Regions from separate parts of the Roseibium algae genome, predicted to be linked through region 2. Evidence: predicted binding sites of a transcription regulator. Region 2 holds the regulator's gene; the other holds the start of a gene.
The links. Region 2 encodes HrcA, which represses chaperone genes, less so after heat shock. Its sites were predicted from a motif close to GTTAGCACTCNCNNNNNGNGAGTGCTAAC; they were not measured.
Positions count from the first base shown of each region.

Region 1: groES (co-chaperone GroES) is a predicted target of HrcA. The motif match lies at 3,351-3,379, and genes of this name have one in related genera.

Region 1 is NZ_JBAKIA010000002.1:427,036-436,503, forward strand. It holds gene V6575_RS05650 (EAL domain-containing protein) at 1-427, opposite strand, end outside; gene V6575_RS05655 (sigma-54-dependent transcriptional regulator) at 1,022-2,488, shown strand; gene V6575_RS05660 (hypothetical protein) at 2,606-3,175, shown strand; gene groES (co-chaperone GroES) at 3,482-3,769, shown strand; gene groL (chaperonin GroEL) at 3,824-5,467, shown strand; gene V6575_RS05675 (glutathione S-transferase N-terminal domain-containing protein) at 5,573-6,277, opposite strand; gene V6575_RS05680 (SlyX family protein) at 6,573-6,791, shown strand; gene V6575_RS05685 (NADP-dependent oxidoreductase) at 6,853-7,854, shown strand; SAM-I-IV-variant riboswitch at 7,998-8,110, shown strand; gene V6575_RS05690 (hypothetical protein) at 8,176-8,484, shown strand; gene V6575_RS05695 (acyl-CoA thioesterase) at 8,536-8,892, opposite strand; gene V6575_RS05700 (Crp/Fnr family transcriptional regulator) at 9,081-9,468, opposite strand, start outside.
Region 2 is NZ_JBAKIA010000007.1:144,853-154,320, forward strand. It holds gene V6575_RS12890 (methyl-accepting chemotaxis protein) at 1-848, opposite strand, end outside; gene V6575_RS12895 (VHL beta domain-containing protein) at 1,184-2,968, opposite strand; gene V6575_RS12900 (ActR/PrrA/RegA family redox response regulator transcription factor) at 3,080-3,637, opposite strand; gene V6575_RS12905 (ActS/PrrB/RegB family redox-sensitive histidine kinase) at 3,721-5,061, opposite strand; gene secB (protein-export chaperone SecB) at 5,243-5,725, shown strand; gene V6575_RS12915 (HesA/MoeB/ThiF family protein) at 5,811-6,614, opposite strand; gene hrcA (heat-inducible transcriptional repressor HrcA) at 6,697-7,746, opposite strand; gene rph (ribonuclease PH) at 7,955-8,668, shown strand; gene rdgB (RdgB/HAM1 family non-canonical purine NTP pyrophosphatase) at 8,679-9,317, shown strand; gene hemW (radical SAM family heme chaperone HemW) at 9,317-9,468, shown strand, end outside.

The DNA of each region.
Region 1 (9,468 bases), on a different contig from region 2:
TGCCAGCATAAGGCTCACTGGCCTGTGGAGTTCTATAGTGAGGCAGCTCAGGGTGTGCAGCCGGCGAAGCTAGTGCTTGCTGATCGTCGACCCGGTTCTCCAAATCAGACATGGCTTCCGCCATCTGTTTCACCAGCGTGCCCAAAACCTCGACTTCGGCAAACAAGGGATCAAGTTCTTCCCGTGTTCGCCGCGGGACCGCATATTCAACACCAGTCAACCGGCCTTCCAGATTGCCAACATCATCGTCGAGCTCGGCCATCCGGTCTTCAAGCCGATCAACGGCATCGCTCACAGCAGTGCGATCCCTCCCCCGGCTAACCAGAAGGTGTAGCAGTATCATTGTGCACATTAGCGCCATAGCAAGAGACACTGCTTCTCCAAACGGCCTCTCGAACTGGAAAATCAGCACAGCGGAAACCGACATTGCAATAATGCCCATGCAAATAGCTATAAAAATGCTTGCTGTGCGCCCCATGGCTGCCGATGGCTCTCAACTCGAATCACAAATTTGAGGTTAATCATGCCTTAAGAACTGATTGTCTTCGAATCCTATCCCAATCCCTTCGTGATTTAGATGGGTTGTCCCCCGATATGGCGAGAAATGGCCCCTGAACAAGGTAGTTTTCAAAAGGCTGAAGCAATATCGGCGTGTTAATTACTCATGGGCAGCAAACTCAGAGACACTGAATACCTGACGTAGCGTCCTCAAATGCCTCTTTGCCCCTCACCCCTTCCGAAAGCAGTCGCTTTTGCCCTACAAGCCGAAGTCCAACTTTATACACTCGTTTACCATCCCTTAAGCATCGGCTAACGGCTAAAAACAGTTTTTTAGCTTCTTCAAAAGAGCCCTGTCCCCGGCGTTATCTAAGAGTTGACTAGCTTGCAGTACCCACCTCATTCCTATTTTAAGAGATATGACAACGCTTTGTTTACCCTGTTCATAGAATGATTGGTTTGCCGGATGAAACTCTGACCGGTCCGAATCAACTCAGCTCAGAGAGACGGGGGACGCCCAGCAATGGGGAGTATAGAGGGTCAAATCAGACCTATGATGTTACGCGTTCTGGATAGTTCGCCCGCAGAAGCAGTGCGAACCGCAGCTGTGAGTGGAAAACTCTCAGTCGAGTGCCTGGACCCAACTCTCTACAGCCTGTCCGAGCGATGCCTGGAGGATCTTTCCAGGGACAACACCGATGTTCTCATTCTCGATCTTGAAGCCATTGGCGGAGAAACAGCTCTTGAACCCTTCGCGGTTCGCTGCCCCTCCACTGTGATCATAGCCATTTCTGCGCAAGGTTCAGTATCTCGAGCTGTCAACGCAATGCGCTCAGGGGCGCATGACTTCCTGACCAAGCCATTTTCTCTGGATGCATTGGCATCCAAGATTACCTTTCAGTTGGACCAGCGCAAACCATATCTATCCGCCCAGAAGTCCAAGCTTACGATTGAGCAAGCATCCAAACCAGATGTGACACCAACATCTAGAATAACAAACGCTGCATTGGATCAACTGATTGGCAAATCCTTGCCAATGCAGACCGTGTACGAACAGATTTCCCGCATGGCGCCCTCGCAAGCTCCCGTGTTTATCACCGGGGAATCCGGCACTGGTAAAGAACTCTGCGCCAACGCCATACACAACCTCTCCGACCGCCGCGACGAACGTATTGTCACGATCAACTGCGCCGCAATCCCAAAAGACCTGATCGAGAGCGAAATTTTTGGCTATGTTCGGGGAGCATTCACCGGGGCAACGGACAATCGCGCTGGCGCTGCCGAACAAGCTGACGGAGGAACGCTGTTCCTTGATGAGATTGGCGAAATGGATATTTCGCTACAAAGCAAGCTTCTGCGCTTTCTGCAGACAGGTACGTTTCAGAGGCTTGGTGACACAAATAGCCGCCAAGTAGACGCCCGGATCATCTGCGCTACCAATCGCAATCCATTGGCCGAAATCGCAGCAGGCCGTTTCCGCGAAGACCTTTATTACCGACTTCATGTCTTGCCCGTTCAGCTACCGCCTTTGCGGGACCGCCGGGATGACATCATGGACTTGGCTAATGTGTTCCTGCAGCGCTTTGCTGGAGAGGAAGGACGCAGTTTCAAAGGCTTTGATGCGGATGCTGAGGCGCGTCTTCTCGCCTACAACTGGCCTGGCAACGTCCGGCAGCTTGAAAACACCGTTCGGCAAATGGTTGTGATGAACGAAGGCCAATCCGTCACTCTGAATATGCTGCCGATGCTGATACGAGACCCATCCGGTCGCGGTGCCACGATTATTGACCTGTCCCGTGAACGGGCCAGAGCACAACCGATCGCACGCCCGTTTGGAGCAATCGAGCCACTTTGGGCTCAGGAGCGCAGGATCATCGAAGACGCTCTCGATGCCTTCGACGGTAATATTGCCATGGCTGCCGCCGCACTCGAGATCAGCCCCTCCACGATCTATAGAAAACGCCAGTCATGGCTGGAGCGAAGCTGTTAACTGGCTTCGCGTTTACTTCACTGAAGTCATTTCCTTGTGTCTAAACTCAACTAGGTCTATATCGGCTTGCAACAAGTTGAAAAACATGACGGTTGGGCATGCGTAGGGGTTCGCACTATGATGGCAGGTAATATCGCAAGATCAGCTTTTCGTGCAGCTGTATTTTCATTTTCAGCGATCATAACGACGGCATCATTGGCAGAGACTACTTCTGCTTCTATCCCTGCTCCATCCTCAGAACTTCTTCAAAGCATCCAAACATTGGACCGCGCTTGGGATGCATCTGACTTGGGCTTCACAAATGCAACATTTGCCGTATCCCCTGCCACTGGCTATGGACAATATCAAAAACGTCCATCCAATGTCTTCACTGCAGACGACACGCTCACCATATATGCAGAGCCTGTTGGTTATGGTTTTGAGAAGACAGAAAACGGCTATCGGCACGACCTTGAAGTCAGCTATAGCCTTCTGAACATGACAGGCCAGGTTCTGGCGACGCAGTCCTCCTTCACACGATTTTCGGGTGAAGCTCAAGATCGCAAACGGGAACTTCCGACGAACCTCAGCTTTCAGTTTCAGGGCCTGCCAACTGGACATTACGTGATCGAAGCTGCATATGCTGACAAGCTCAGCGCAAAAACAGCCACTTTGTCATTACCATTTGCAATCGAAGCTGCCGAATGACAGAAACAACCTGACGGCCTAATACGGTTCAGCGCCTAACCGATCTACCTGCAAGCCAACGGTCGCGTTGGGCGTGAGAACACAGCAATTGTTTACCACCCCACCAAGGCGTTGAGTCAATTTTTGCGGGTTTGGCATTGACAAATTAGAGGCTCAATCCTACATCCAACTCGTCGTTAGCACTCGCCCTAAGGGAGTGCTAACAGGCCTAGCGGGATAAGCCCGCACGATCATTTGTAGACAAATTATCATGCCCGCACGCTGCCTAAAAGGTTGGGGGCGTGCCACATGAGAGGAAAGAGCAAAATGACATTTCGTCCGCTGCACGACCGTGTCGTTGTTCGCCGTGTTGAGTCTGAAGAAAAGACCGCCGGTGGCATCATCATTCCGGATACTGCCAAGGAAAAGCCGCAGGAAGGCGAGATCATCGCTGTTGGTAACGGCGCTCGTGACGACGCTGGCAAAGTAGTTGCCCTCGACGTCAAAGCTGGTGACCGCGTCCTGTTCGGTAAGTGGTCCGGTACCGAGGTCAAGATCGACGGTGAAGACCTGCTGATCATGAAAGAATCCGACATCATGGGCGTGATCGCTTAACAAAGCGAACCCTCCTGATATCCTTTCAAGTTCTATGTAGAAGTGAGACGTTTTATGTCTGCTAAAGAAGTAAAGTTCGGGGTTGAAGCCCGCAACAAGATGCTCAAGGGCGTCGATACACTTGCAAACGCCGTCAAGGTAACACTCGGCCCTAAAGGTCGTAATGTTGTTCTGGACAAGTCCTTCGGCGCTCCACGCATCACCAAGGATGGTGTTTCCGTTGCCAAGGAAATCGAACTTGAAGACAAGTTCGAAAACATGGGCGCGCAGATGGTTCGGGAAGTTGCTTCCAAGACCAACGACATTGCTGGTGACGGCACCACGACTGCGACCGTTCTTGCGCAGTCCATCGTTAAGGAAGGTGCCAAGGCTGTTGCTGCTGGCATGAACCCGATGGACCTGAAGCGCGGCGTTGATATGGCTGCTGCTGAAGCTGTTAAGGCCATGGAAGCTTCTTCCAAGCCAATCACCACATCTGCTGAAGTTGCACAGGTCGGCACGATCTCCGCAAACGGCGACGCGCAGGTCGGAAACGACATTGCTGAAGCAATGCAGAAAGTCGGCAACGAAGGCGTCATCACTGTTGAAGAAGCCAAGTCGCTCGAAACCGAACTCGAAGTCGTTGAAGGCATGCAGTTCGACCGCGGCTACCTGTCTCCTTACTTCGTCACCAACCCTGAAAAGATGCTTGCTGACCTGGAAAAGCCTTACATTCTCCTTCACGAGAAGAAGCTTTCCAACCTGCAGGCAATGCTGCCAATCCTGGAAGCTGTTGTTCAGTCTTCCCGTCCACTGCTGATCATTGCAGAAGACGTTGAAGGCGAAGCTCTTGCCACACTCGTTGTCAACAAGCTGCGCGGCGGCCTTAAGATTGCTGCTGTCAAGGCTCCTGGCTTCGGCGACCGTCGTAAAGCAATGCTCGAAGATCTTGCAATCCTGACCGGTGGTACAGTGATTTCCGACGATCTCGGCATCAAGCTGGAGACTGTCACTCTCGACATGCTCGGCACTGCTGAAAAGGTCGCGATCACCAAGGAAACAACAACCATCGTTGATGGCGCTGGTTCCAAGGATGACATCCAGGGTCGCGTTGGCCAGATCAAGGCGCAGATCGAAGAAACAACTTCCGATTACGACCGTGAAAAGCTGCAGGAACGTCTTGCCAAGCTTGCTGGCGGTGTTGCCGTGATCCGCGTTGGCGGTGCTACGGAAATCGAAGTTAAGGAAAAGAAAGACCGCGTCGACGACGCCCTGAACGCGACCCGTGCGGCCGTTGAAGAAGGCATCGTCCCTGGCGGTGGTACTGCTCTGCTTCGTTCCAAGCTCGCAGTTGCCAAGCTTACGTCCGACAACCCGGACATCATGGCTGGCATCAAGATCGTTCTACGTGCTCTTGAAGCTCCGATCCGTCAGATCGCCGAAAACTCCGGTGTTGAAGGCTCGATCGTTGTTGGCAAGATCCAGGAAAACGACGACGCAACATTCGGCTTCAATGCGCAGACCGAAGAGTTCGTCAACATGATTGAAGCTGGCATCATCGACCCGACCAAGGTCGTTCGTACAGCCCTTCAGGACGCTGCATCGGTTGCTGGTCTTCTGATCACCACCGAAGCCATGGTTGCTGAACTGCCTAAGGACAGTGCTGCGCCTGCAATGCCTGACATGGGCGGCATGGGCGGCATGGGCGGCATGATGTAAGCTGCCCGGATCCTATCCGGACTATTGAAAAGGGCGGTCTTAAGACCGCCCTTTTTATTTGATCAACAAACAATCAAAGCTGCAAATCAGCTTTCGAAGGGCCGCTTAATCCCGTGCAGGGATATTCACCGCTGCAACGCTTGCCGGGCGGGCTTCACAGACTTCCTGCCAGCGGATGACATTGGCAAAGTTCTCCATGCCGACATGCTCACCTGCTTCATAAAATCCGGTGATCGTGCGCGCCCAAGGCCAACACGCAATATCAGCAATGCTGTAATCTGAGCCCATGATGAAATCGCGTCCCTCAAGGCGCTTGTCCAACACCCCGAGCAGACGCTTTGTCTCATCACGGTAGCGCTCAAACGGCCGACGATCCTCATAGTCCTTGCCGGCGAACTTGTGAAAGAAACCAAGCTGTCCCGGGATTGGCCCAAAGCCGCCCATTTGCCACATCAGCCACTGAACTGTCTCATGGCGTTCGGCTGCATCAGACGATATGAATTTTCCGGTTTTTTCGGCCAGATACAAAAGGATAGAGCCGGATTCCCAAAGTGCCAAAGGTTTTCCGCCAGGCCCATTAGGATCCAGAATTGCAGGGATCTTGTTGTTGGGATTCAGAGACAGAAACTCAGGCGTCATCTGGTCATTCGTTCCGAAATTGACGAGATGTGGCTCATAAGCAAGGCCAGTCTCTTCAAGCATTGCAGATACCTTGACGCCATTGGGCGTTGGCAACGAATAAAGCTGAAGCTTGGTCGGGTCGCTCGCAGGCCATTTTTTGGTAATGTCGAATGCACTTATGTCAGACATATGGAATCTTTCTCCGCCTGGTGGAAAGGAAATCGGTCAGCAAATGGACAAGGTATTGAATTCGCTGAATGGATCAGATTAGAGATGATAGCGCTCTCAGCAACACTTCATAAATAGGATTGAGGAACTTACAACTGAGTATGTAAGATCCAGCTTGCAGGTTCCAGCCCATCGTAACCAGACGATGCGTGGTAAAGACAATATTTTCACTCAAACCGGCTCTGCCGGAGATATACAAACTACGCTCCCGGCATGACGCTCAATGACGAGCCGCCTGACAGCGACAGGAAGCCGAATGACGCTTGTTACCGATCACGAAGCCCGCATCGAGAAACTGGAAACAGATCTCGCCTACGCCAACCACACGATTGATGAGTTGAACCAGGTGGTCATAGATCAGGGCAAACAGCTCTACAGGCTGACCCGCAAGATGGCTGAAATGACGGATCAGGTGGAAGACCTGATTGAAAATGCCCAACCTGGCAACCCAAGCGAAAAGCCGCCGCATTATTGATCCGCAAGAGCTGCTCCCTTTCACTTTGGTTTAACTTCACACATTTCTCCCGGATACCATCATGAAGAATACCAACATCCTTCTGACATCACGTCCAACTGGTTTCCTTGGCGCCAATAATTTTGCGACCCAGACAGATGACCTACCCCCGCTTAGCGACGGGATGGCACGGGTTCGGGTTGTCTATGTCTCCCTGGATCCGGCAATGCGAGGCTGGGTATCGCCTGCGACAAACAGCTATTTGCCGCCTGCTCCACTCAACGAGACCATGCGGTCATTGGGTGTCGGCGTCATCTGTGAAAGCCGCTGCGCGCACTACACAGTTGGCGATTGGGTCTCCGGCTTCACCGGATGGACTGACTATCTCGACATTGAGCCTGGCAAATTAAGCATCGTGCCACAAACAGCATCCATGGAAGACTACATGGGCTTGTTTGGCCTTGCTGGTGCAACCGCCTATCATGGCCTCGTCAAGGTTGGCGAACCCAAAGCTGGCGAAACTCTCTGCGTGACAGGCGCTGCGGGTTCTGTCGGATCGATTGTCGGTCAGATTGGCAAGGCCCTTGGAATGCGCGTTGTCGGGATTGCTGGCACTCAAGAAAAATGCGACTGGCTTGTCAATGAGCTGGGGTTCGACGCTGCCCTGAACTACAAGACAGATGACCTTGACGCAGGCCTCAAATCCTTTGCCCCCGATGGCATCGACGTCCACTTTGAGAATGTCGGCGGCAAGCCCTTCATCGCGGGCCTGGACAACATGAAGGCTTTCGGTCGAATCGTTATGTGTGGGTTCATCTCGGTCTACAATGGCGATACTCCTGAAGAAATGCCTGACATGACTGCCGTTGTACGCCGACGCCTTACGCTAAAGGGCTTCGTCATGCCGGATCATTTCGACACCTTCCCCGAAATTTTCTCCGCTTTAGGAGCCATGTTCGCAAAAGGGCAGATCAAGTATCGGCTTGATATCGTCGATGGTTTGGAAAATGCCCCAGCTGCCCTGAATAAGCTCTTTGATGGCAGCAACAAGGGTAAGCTGGTGGTCAAGGTCTCGAACCCTTAAGGCACCCAAGTGTGGCAAGGCCCATTATGATCTGCAAGAGCGATTAGGGTTCGGCCCCTAATCTGCTTCTAGAAAGTCAGTTTTCCGCTTACTCGGCGCATGCGGCAAACACTTGCCTTGACTATTAAGACATGTCATAAGCCCGCCATCATCAAGAGAAGGGCTGGCGCCCTCGCCAACCTGCCTTACCGGGCAAGGTGGTCCCCGCCAGGGATGCGGTCGACTGACATCGAGAAGGACAACCTTCTTGATAAAATCGGCAACCAAGCGGTTTCAATTACCTTTCGCGCCAGTTCTCCTCGGGAAACCGATGGAGGATTTATGTCTAAGGACCTGTTTTCAAGCCAAACTGCCAAACTCGTGCAGCTGTCCAACGCGGTACTCGCCAATGCCTCACCCGTACGAGAAGATAAAAGCGCTTGGGAAGATGCTGCTGAAGATTGCGTTTTGACGCGGATCGACAGCATCCGGATTTTGGGTGGCCTGCCAACTCATCAACCAGCGCTGGAGAGGCCTGACAGGCTGTCCAGGCTGGAGGCGCTTCTGGCCTACTGGGCGAATGGCTGCCCATTCGTCGTGGATGAGCGCCTCTTCGCAGATATCCTTAAACGGCGCAGGCTGCTGCGCTGACCTTCGGTCTCACCGATACAGCCACAAGAGCCAGCCGCCACATTTCGCCAATCATTCAAAGGCGGGAGCATCCTTAGGCACCGGACACGGCTTGCCATTCTCGTCGACGCAGACCATCGTAAACATGGCTTGGGTGACCTTTTCCCGATGGCCATAGCGATGTCTGAGAACCCATGCCTCCAGTGTAATTTCCATGGAGGATCTGCCCACGCGGCCAACATGGCTATAAATACACAGCACATCACCGACATGAACCGGACGGATGAACTTCATCTTGTCAACGGCAATGGTCACGACACGGCCACCTGCCCTTTGTCCAGCAGCGATGCCACCGGCAAGATCCATCTGTGACAACACCCAACCACCGAAGATATCACCAGACGCATTGGTGTCGGCCGGCATTGCCATTGTGCGCAGGGTCAAATTACCCAATGGTTTTTCTTCACTCGTTGTTGTTTCTTGTTCCGCCAAGATCGAATCTCCCTACCTGTCTATCTAATTAGATAATAGACGAATTTCCTGAAAGTATTCTTTCATCGCATCGTTATCAGCAGAAACAGAAGAGCGGGAATTCGCGCAAGATCATCAGATTACCCTCAAAGGGTGGCTGCCTGTTTAAGCAGGTCTGGCTGCTCCAGGCAGTAGTAACCAGAGATACGACTGATCGTCCCGGCGCGCTTCCAGTCATTGAGAACCCGGCTGACATTCTCACGCGCAGCGCCTGCCATATTAGCGATATCAGCCTGACTTAGCTTATAATGGATAAGCACACGGCCATCTTCCAGCGGCTTGCCGAATGTCTCAGACAGCTGGAGCAAGGTTTGAGCAACACGTCCTGGAAGGGGCAAAAAGGATCGGGCTGCCAACACGTCATTCGCCTGGCGCAACCGCTTTCCAACAATGAACAGCATGTGCCGATAGACTGCCGGGTTTTCATCTGCAAACCGCTCAAAGGCAGCTTTCTCGATAAAGGCCAGATGAGCG
Region 2 (9,468 bases):
TGGATCTCCTCGCCGCGCTGAGCGGCTGCCTCCCGCGTTGAGCGTTGATCGTTTTCCAGGGCTTTCCGGCTTCGTTCGTTTTCGACGAAGACCTCCATAGCGGCTGCCATTTGACCAATTTCATCGCCGCGATTTGCACCTGAAACACTAATGCTACAGTCACCTTCGGCCAGGCTCTTCATATTGCCGGTCAAGGCGGAAAGAGGCGAGGCAATGCTTTTGATCGAAATATACGCGATTGCAAATGCTATGGCTGCACCGACTGCTGCGATGAAAATAATAATTAGAGCCTGATTCCAATAGGCCGATTTCAGATCATCGACATACACACCCGTGCCAATCATCCAGTTCCAAGGCGCAAAACCTTCAGCCCAGCTGTATTTGTCTATTGGCACGTCACCACCAGCGCGTGGCCATTGGTAGAGCAACTCACCGCCGCCAGCTTTTGCCTGAGCGACGAGGCCTGTAATAACCGGAACGCCATTGGAGTCTTTCAGTGAACTCAGGTTTTGGCCGATAAGCTTCTGATTGGCATGAACCAGAGCCACTGCGTCGTAATCAAAGACAAAGACATAGTTATCGCCTTCATATTGCATTGCGCCAATGGCGTCTTTCGCCAGGGCCTGAGCTTCATCTTGAGTCAGCTCTCCAGCAACCTGTTTGGCATGGAACGATGCTGCGATGTTCTGTGCCGTGGTTGCAATGTGCTCGATTGTCGTAATTCGTTCTTTCAGCATAGAGCTGTAAAGAGAGGTCAGGCTAGTGTAGCCAAGAATGACCGTGAAAGCGAAAATCGTGGCAACTGGTATGGCAATCTTCCAGACAACGGGAAGGCGGGTAAAGTTCATTTCGATTTTCCATCCAACTAGAGTTGCCGTAAGGATAAATACGAATAACTTAAATGTTTATGTACCGAAGATTGCCTGGATATGTCATTGAAATTGGAAGTTCTATTAAATTCAATTACTTGGTGCGGTGCATCAAGTAATATAAAATAATATTGGAGTGCAGCTGAATTAAATTTTCGGAATTATTCTAGCGTCATTTGTGAAAACTTTGAGAAATCTTCGACTCTTGTCTGTCTCATTCTGGAAATCAGAAGTGAGTAAGAACTGATTCGATATGCGTTTTCAGCAGCCCTGACAAATTGAATTGGGCGTGCAATGCGTTGCGTATTTTCACATCAGCGCATTGCGCAGAACACATCTCGAAGGCCCGGGCGTGTCCATGTCGCATTCTGAAGCTGTCCTTTGAGGGCGAACCCCTGCCCAGCATACTGGAAGCTCGATGCTCCACCCTGACGCGGCAGTGTAACAACACCCTGGCCCATTTCAGCAACCGTGGCTGTTGAACCATCTGTTGCGAACGTCACCTGAAGGTCCACGCCTGCTGTGCAAAGATAATCTGCAATGCGTCCGTTGGGTGACATCGAGGCTGAGCTGCGGCTCTCAAAGGAAGGGGCGTTCATTCCGCCGATTGAACCCGGTGGGACCGGACCTGCTGGTCTGGTTTCTTGTGGGAAGCCGAAGGATTGTTGGGGGGCCACGGGTGGAGCGCCGTTCGTGATGTTCACTTCCCTGTAGGGAGAGCGAATGGCGTAGATGCCAAGGCATTGACCACGCATGCTGCGTACCATCCAGGCGTGGGATACATAAGTCTGTTGTTCGAGGATCTGACCTGGTTCCAGGCGGGCATAGACCCGCTCTCCGCCATTGTAATCAATCCAGTTTACGTCAACTGCTTCCCGGCTTGTGTTGCGGAACACGATTTGACCAGGTCGATTTCCATCCATGGACTGGATGCGGCCAGCCTGACCGCACGAAACATCTGAATCGGCGACTACACTTGCACCGCCAGCGCCAGACAAATCATTCTGCCCGAGAATTTGTTGAGGCAACGCGCAAGTTGCTGCAAAGAGCCGTATTGGCTTTGCACTGCCCTTCAGCGACACAGCGTATGCGGGCGCACCCTGGATCTGGATGGTCAGAACCGACTGCGAAATCATCGCCTGCCAGAGTGGGTCCGTCAACGGCAGGGCGATTTGTGGAAAGGATTGCCCATACTGGTTGTTTGTGCTGCCGCCGATTGCTGTGTATGTCGCGGAAAAGTCACCTGCTGTGATTTGAACCGGCTCTGTAATCCCTTCGGCTGTGGAGGCCGAAGTTTGGCTGAAGACGATGGTTGCTTCGCCAGATTGAGTGCGACAGGCCGAGATGAAATCACTGTCGTCCGTTTCAGGAACACCATGCATAAGATCCATACGCGCCCCAAGGCCGACGCCGTTGGTGCGCGTGCTCCAAATCCGGGTTTCAGATCTTGCGATATCAACGCCGTTTTGTGAGCCGTTCAGATTGCCGAATGTACCCTGTTGCCCAGTAAGGTCAGGGGAATTGTTTGAAGTTCCGTCGATATTGACCTGCTCAAGTGGCTTGAAAAGCCCGTTATCCTGTGAGCCTGCCGCGTTTGGGGCCGTTATTGTCTGCTGAGTGTTGGAAAGTGTTTCCGTCGGTTTTGGCAAGGTTGTGCTCGGGCGACTTGTCGTGGCCGGTGTCAGTGCAGTCGAGCTTTGGGCTGAAACGGCCCCTGATGTCCCGCCGATCACTCTCGCTTTCCCCGGTTTGCCATCCGTCGTGACATCGACCACAAGGGTTCCGCCAGAACACAGATCAGCGCTCCGATAGAGGACGCGGCTGTTTTCCAGTGTGACTGCAAGTTCTGATGCGCACGGCGGCAGCTGTGACGCGCTGCCCAGCGTATCGATCACAACACCTTCGTCGTCCCGACTAATGATCGGCCGGTACTTCTTGTTAATGGTAACAGACCGGATCCCGGGCTTGGCCGGCTCAACGTTAATTCTGAGTGTTTCCGGTGGCGTTTGTGCCATTGCGGTATGAAGCGCGCTCAGCAGAAATGCACTCGCAAGGCCCGTAAGAAATAGACGGGAAGGGCCGACAGCCGAAAGCGGCATGGGCAGTCTCCGTAAGATGTCAGGAACAGGTCATGTTATAAGTTCGGCACGTTACTCAAAACAGAGGGAAAAGGGCAAGTAAAGCTTTGAAAAATGCCGCCGACATACTCGCTATCGAGGCGCGCGCTTTGCAAGTATCCGTTGTAGCGTACGCCGGTGCATGCTCAAGCGCCGAGCCGTTTCCGATACGTTGCGATCACACAGCTCATAAACACGCTGGATATGCTCCCATCGAACCCTGTCTGCAGACATAGGGTTTTCTGGTGGTGGTGCCTTGTCTGAGCTTTTGCGGGAAAGGGCTGCCAGGATATCGTCCGGATCGGCTGGCTTGGCCAGATAATCAACTGCGCCGAGTTTAACGGCCGTAACAGCCGTGGCGATGTTTCCATAGCCTGTCAGAATAATTGCACGAGAATTGGGTCGTTTTTGATGGATGGCTGAAATCACATCCAGCCCGCTACCATCTTCCAAACGCATGTCGACAATAGCAAAGGCAGGGGCTTTGAGACCAACCTTCGCGACAGCATCTTTCACACCGTCGGCAGTTTCGGTTTCAAAGCCGCGCTTTTCCATAGCTCGCGCGAGGCGTTGCTGAAAAGCCTTGTCATCATCGACAATCAAAAGGCTCTTGTCAGCAGCAGCTTCCAGATCCGGCAGTAAGTCGGTCATGGTCAGGATCCTGTTTCTCTATCCTACGTCTGCATTTCCGTTTTGGTTTACTGGCGGCCGGCAGCAGATCCAACTTCCCTATTTCAGTTCTTATGCAAGGAAAAATCTTGCCCGTCCATATGCCCCAGCGACTCAATTGCCGCACGAGACCAGGTGACTCGTATATGTGCGCCATGATCTGGGGGAGCACGATTTTCGAGGAAAAGCTTGGCCTTGGTGCGTTCCAGTAGTGTTTTGGCAATGAAAAAGCCAAGCCCTAATCCTCCTCCGGTGTCACTGCGTGCGGTTTTGCCGCTGCGGACCGAGACATAAGGGTCACCAATCTTTGCAAGGATTTCCAATGCAAAACCTGGTCCGTCATCACGAATGGAAATGCTGACAGTTTTTTCATCCCATACCGCAGTCACCTCGACCCGGCTGTTGGCAAAATCGACTGCATTCTCCAGCAAATTACCCAGGCCATATCGGATGGCGGCATTTCTCGACCCAACAGGTTCAGGGCCTTTTCCCGATGCCGACACGGTAATGTCGACGCCAAAGCCGCGGTGTGGGTCGATAACGTCTTCCAGAAGCTGAGATATCTTCATGTTCTGAAACATGGTGTCTTCATCGCTCGACAGGCTTGTCAGCTTGCGCAAGATGTCCCGGCACCGCTCAGACTGAGATCGTATCAGGCTTATATCTTCAGCGCGTGGATCATCCTTGTCGAACTCGTCGCTCAGTTCTTTTGCAGCCAGGAAGATTGTTGCCAAGGGTGTGCCCAGTTCGTGGGCCGCAGCCGTTGCCAGGCCGTCCAGGGCATTGAGATGCTGCTCTTTAGCCAGAACCAGTTCGGTTGCGGTAAGGGCGTCCGCCAGCTGGCGGGCCTCCTCGGCGACACGAAAAGCGTAGATGGCCATGAAACCGAGCGTGGATACGAGCGCAATCCAGGTTCCGATGGAGTAAATCGCTGGCAGCGCGAATTCCGGGCTGTTTGACCAGGGCAGCGGCAAATGAAGGACCGCCAGAACAGTGGCGCATAAAGTTGCCAATGTACCGAGGGTGATTGTCTTGCGTGCCGAAAGGGCCGTTGCAGATACCATCACCGGTGCAATCAGCAGGAAGGCGAAGGGATTGTCGAGGCCCCCTGTTAGGAACAGCAGGCCGCTCATCTGCAAAATATCATAGCTCAGTTGAAGTGTGGCCGCACTTTCCGAGAGTCTGAGTGATGCAGGTGAGCGAATTTTCAAGATGATGTTTAGCCAGGCAGATAGCGCGACCAGGGCGAAAGCAGGTCCAACTGGCAAAGGATAGCCAAATCCGACATGCACAACTAGTAGCGCTGCGGTCTGCCCGCCGACTGCCAGCCAGCGAAGACGGACCAGTGTATCAAGCCTCAGGCGTCGGTTCGGGCGGGTTGCATTGGTTTTTGGAAGATCAATCATCTGCCAGTTTTGAATCGGATTCTGGTCCTTGGCAAGGCCGAAGCCCTTGTGTGCTGCGGCCCTAAATGGTAGCCACCGGCACAGATAGGTTGTGTGGTGTAAAGCGGGCCGCCCAGCCTGATGCTGTTCATTATCGCGAATGGCTGTCCTGAAAAGCACCGCGAAACGGAATTGAGATACGATGAGCGATACGAATGACGCCGGCGCACAGCCGCAGGCAGGAACAGCGCCCGCCGCACCGGGCATGAATATCCTTGGTCAGTACATCAAGGATCTCTCGTTTGAAAATCCGAATGCACCAGGTTCACTGCAGCAGGGCGAACAGCCTAAGCTCGACATCAATGTGAACGTGAATGCTCAGCCAGTTGGTGAAGGACAGTTTGAAGTTGTCCTTACCCTGAACGCCAAGGCAGAGCGTCCGGACATGGTGATGTTCAACGTTGAGCTGGTCTATGCTGGCTTGTTCCGCATCACTGGTGTTCCGGATGAGCACATGCACCCGTTTGTGATGATCGAATGCCCGCGCATGATTTTTCCATTCGCGCGCAACATTCTGGCTGAAGCAACGCGCAATGGTGGCTTCCCACCGCTCCTGCTTGATCCAATTGATTTTGCTCAGCTCTACCGTCAGAACATGGAACAGCAGCCGGCAAAGCCGAACTGATCCATCGTTTGATGTGAGAATTATGAAAGGCCGCAGTATTTTCTGCGGCCTTTTTTTATTCAGTACAGAATTTGCTTACGCTGGATCAGGCTTCTTCCAGCATGTTTGCCCATGTCTTCGGAGTATCGCCGTGGAGGGGGTTTTTTCTTGAGCGCTTGTAGCGGATGGTTTCCATTCGGAAGGCCCTAGCATCAAACATCATCAACCGTCCGACGAGGCCTTCGCCTGCGCCGGTGATTTCCTTGATCACTTCCATAGCCTGCATGGATCCGATAATGCCGGTCAGCGCACCCAGAACCCCTGCCTCGGTACAGGTTGGCAACAGGCCGTCTCGCGGACGGTCCGGAAACAGGCATCTATAGGTTGGATGCGGATTGCCCTCAGAATCTCTCTCAAATGGACGAAGAGTTGTGATTGATCCGTCAAACTGGCCAACAGCTGCCGTAATCAGCGGCCTTTGCGCAAAAAAGCAAGCGTCTGAGACGAGATAGCGTGTTGCGAAATTGTCAGAACCGTCAGCGACCAAGTCGTAATTGGAGATTAACTGCATGGCGTTGTGACCGCCAATACGGGTCGGATAGAGGTTTACTTTGACGTTTGGATTGAGGCGGGCGATGGCTTCGGCAGCGCTGGCGACTTTGGGTTCTCCAAGTTGACCGGTGTCATGGATGACCTGACGCTGTAGATTGGACAAATCAACGCAGTCATCATCAATGATCCCGATGGTTCCAACGCCAGCTGCCGCCAGATACTGCAGAAGAGGTGCGCCCAAACCACCGGCTCCAATCACGAGAACGCGGGCGGCTTTCAGCTTTTGCTGCCCTGGTCCACCTATTTCTTGCATGACGATGTGACGTGCGTAGCGTTCAAGTTCGGCAGGCGTAAGCATATGGGTCTGTCCGCTTTGCGAAAGTTCAAGGAATGATTTCAAATGGAGTGATGCGATGAACGGTTGGGAAGCGCCACTGCCATCACTTCAAAATCCGACTGATCAGCTTTGCCGTATAGTCGACCATTGGGATCACGCGGGCATAATTCAGTCTGGTTGGGCCGATAATCCCCAGTACGCCGACGATCCTCTGGTTGCTGTCGCGATAGGGGGACACAATGAGCGAAGATCCGGAGAGCGAGAACAGGTTATTTTCGGAGCCGATGAAAATTCGAACGCCATCGCCCTTTTCAGCTAGGCCAAGCAACTGGATGACATCGCGCTTGTTCTCCAGGTCATCGAATAGAAGCCGGATCCGTTCGAGATCATCCGATGCTTCCAGATCGGTCAAAAGGTTTGAGCGGCCGCGTACGATCAGTGTTCCTGGCTCTTGAATCGCATCTCCGCCCCAGACCGCAAGCCCGGCATCCACGACCTTCTGGCTAAGTAGATCGAGTTCTGCCAGATCTACATCGCGAACCCGCTCCAGCTCCTTGCGGACTTCGTTTATGGTGCGTCCCTGCAGGTGGGCATTTAGATAGTTTCCCGCCTCCACCAGCGCTGATGGCGGCAGGCCTGCGGGCAGGTCGACCACACGGTTTTCCACCTGACCATCCTCACCGACAAGAATTGCCAAGGCCTTCAAAGGCTCGATGCGAACAAATTCGATGTGTTTGAGCCGCATATCGGACTTGTGAGTCAAAACCACTCCTGCCCCGCTGGACAGTCCGGACAGCATCTGGCTCGCTTCCGTCAGGACCTGCTCTGCAGAGTTGGCCTGTTGGGATGCGCGAACCTGAACGTCGATCTGTTGACGCTCTTCCTTACTCAGATCGCCAACTTCCAACAGCGCGTCGATGAAGAACCGCAAGCCGACTTCTGTTGGCAAGCGTCCGGCGCTGGTGTGTGGTGAATGCAGCAAGCCCATGTGCTCAAGGTCAGACATGACATTGCGGATCGAGGCCGGGGACAGGGACATGCCCAGCGCGCGCGAAACATTGCGTGATCCGACCGGCTCGCCGGTATCCAGATAGGATTCGACGATGGACCGGAAGATTTCCCGCGAACGTTTGTCGAGGTCGCTGAGGCTCAACGAAGGCACTCCTTGTTTGCCTAACCCGGAAGGGAGAGGAATAATTTCATAAGATCTACGACTAGATATAGCCGCAAAAACCGCTCTGGTGGCAAGCAGGCCTTTACGTTGTCCGGCCTCAAGGTCTACAAGGCCGATAACATGCGCGGTAAACCGGGCAGAAAGTTTGAAACTGATGGCTTGAGGCCATTGATTGAGGGAACCCATGATGCGTCCATCCAAACGTGCAGCCGATGAACTTCGTGCCGTGACTCTTGAACGCAGTGTTTCCAAACATGCTGAAGGATCTTGTCTGGTCAAGTTCGGCGATACGCACGTACTATGCACTGCCAGTCTTGAAGAGCGGGTTCCGCCGTGGCTTCGTGGCCAGCAACGCGGTTGGGTGACGGCAGAATACGGCATGTTGCCTCGGGCCACCGGAGACCGGATGCGTCGTGAGGCAAGTGTTGGCAAGCAGTCGGGCCGGACTCAGGAAATTCAGCGGCTGATCGGCCGGTCCTTGCGGGCGGTTGTTGATCTGGAAGCTTTGGGCGAATGCCAGATTTCGGTGGACTGCGACGTCATCCAGGCCGATGGCGGAACACGCACTGCCGCGATCACAGGTGCCTGGGTTGCCTTGCGGGACTGCATCGAATGGATGCGCGCGCGCGAAATGGTTAAGAAGCAGGTCCTTAAAGACCACATTGCCGCGATTTCCTGCGGCATTTACAACGGCACACCGGTGCTGGATCTTGATTACGCTGAAGACAGCAACGCGCAAACGGATTCCAACTTTGTCATGACTGGTTCTGGCGGAATTGTGGAGATCCAAGGAACCGCAGAAGGCGCGCCATTCTCTGAAGAAGAGTTTGGCCAGCTTCTCGGCCTGGCCAAGACAGGCATTGGCCGTCTCGTTGATTTGCAGAAAATGTCCATCTCTTGAAGAGAGTCTCATGAGCAATCGAAAGCTTGAACCAGGTCGCCTGGTCGTTGCCAGTCACAACAAGGGCAAGATCCGCGAGATCAACGAACTTCTTGCGCCCTACGGCTTTGACGTCGTGTCTGCTGGCGAACTCGATTTGCCTGAACCCGAAGAGACGGGAACAACTTTTGAGGCGAACGCGGAATTGAAGGCAGTGGCCGCCGCAAACGCTTCGGGGCTTCCCTCCTTGGCCGATGACAGCGGGTTCTGTGTGGCGGCTCTGGACGGTGATCCTGGCATTTATTCAGCGCGCTGGGCGGGGCCTGATAAGGATTTCGCCATGGCTATGCGTAACGTGGAAGAAAAGCTGCAGCAAAAGGGTGCTATGAACCCTGATCAGCGCCGCGGATCTTTTGTGGCGGTTCTTTGCCTGGCTTGGCCTGATGGTCACACGGAATTCTTCCGAGGGGATTCGGAAGGCCAAATTGTCTGGCCGCCTCGCGGAGAAAAAGGTTTCGGCTATGATCCGGTATTTCAGCCGGATGGCCATGAGCGGACATTTGGGGAAATGACTTCTGAAGAAAAGCACGGCTGGTCGAAAACCGGACCTGCTTTGTCTCATCGTGCACGGGCGTTTCAGCTGTTCTCCAAAGCCTGCTTGGAGGATTGATGTCCGACCGTCTGATGACATCCCGCGATAGCGGGTTCGGCATCTATGTGCATTGGCCGTTCTGTGCGGCCAAATGTCCTTACTGCGACTTCAATTCCCATGTGCGCCATCAGCCGGTGGATCAGGATCGTTTCGTTGCGGCCTTTGAGCG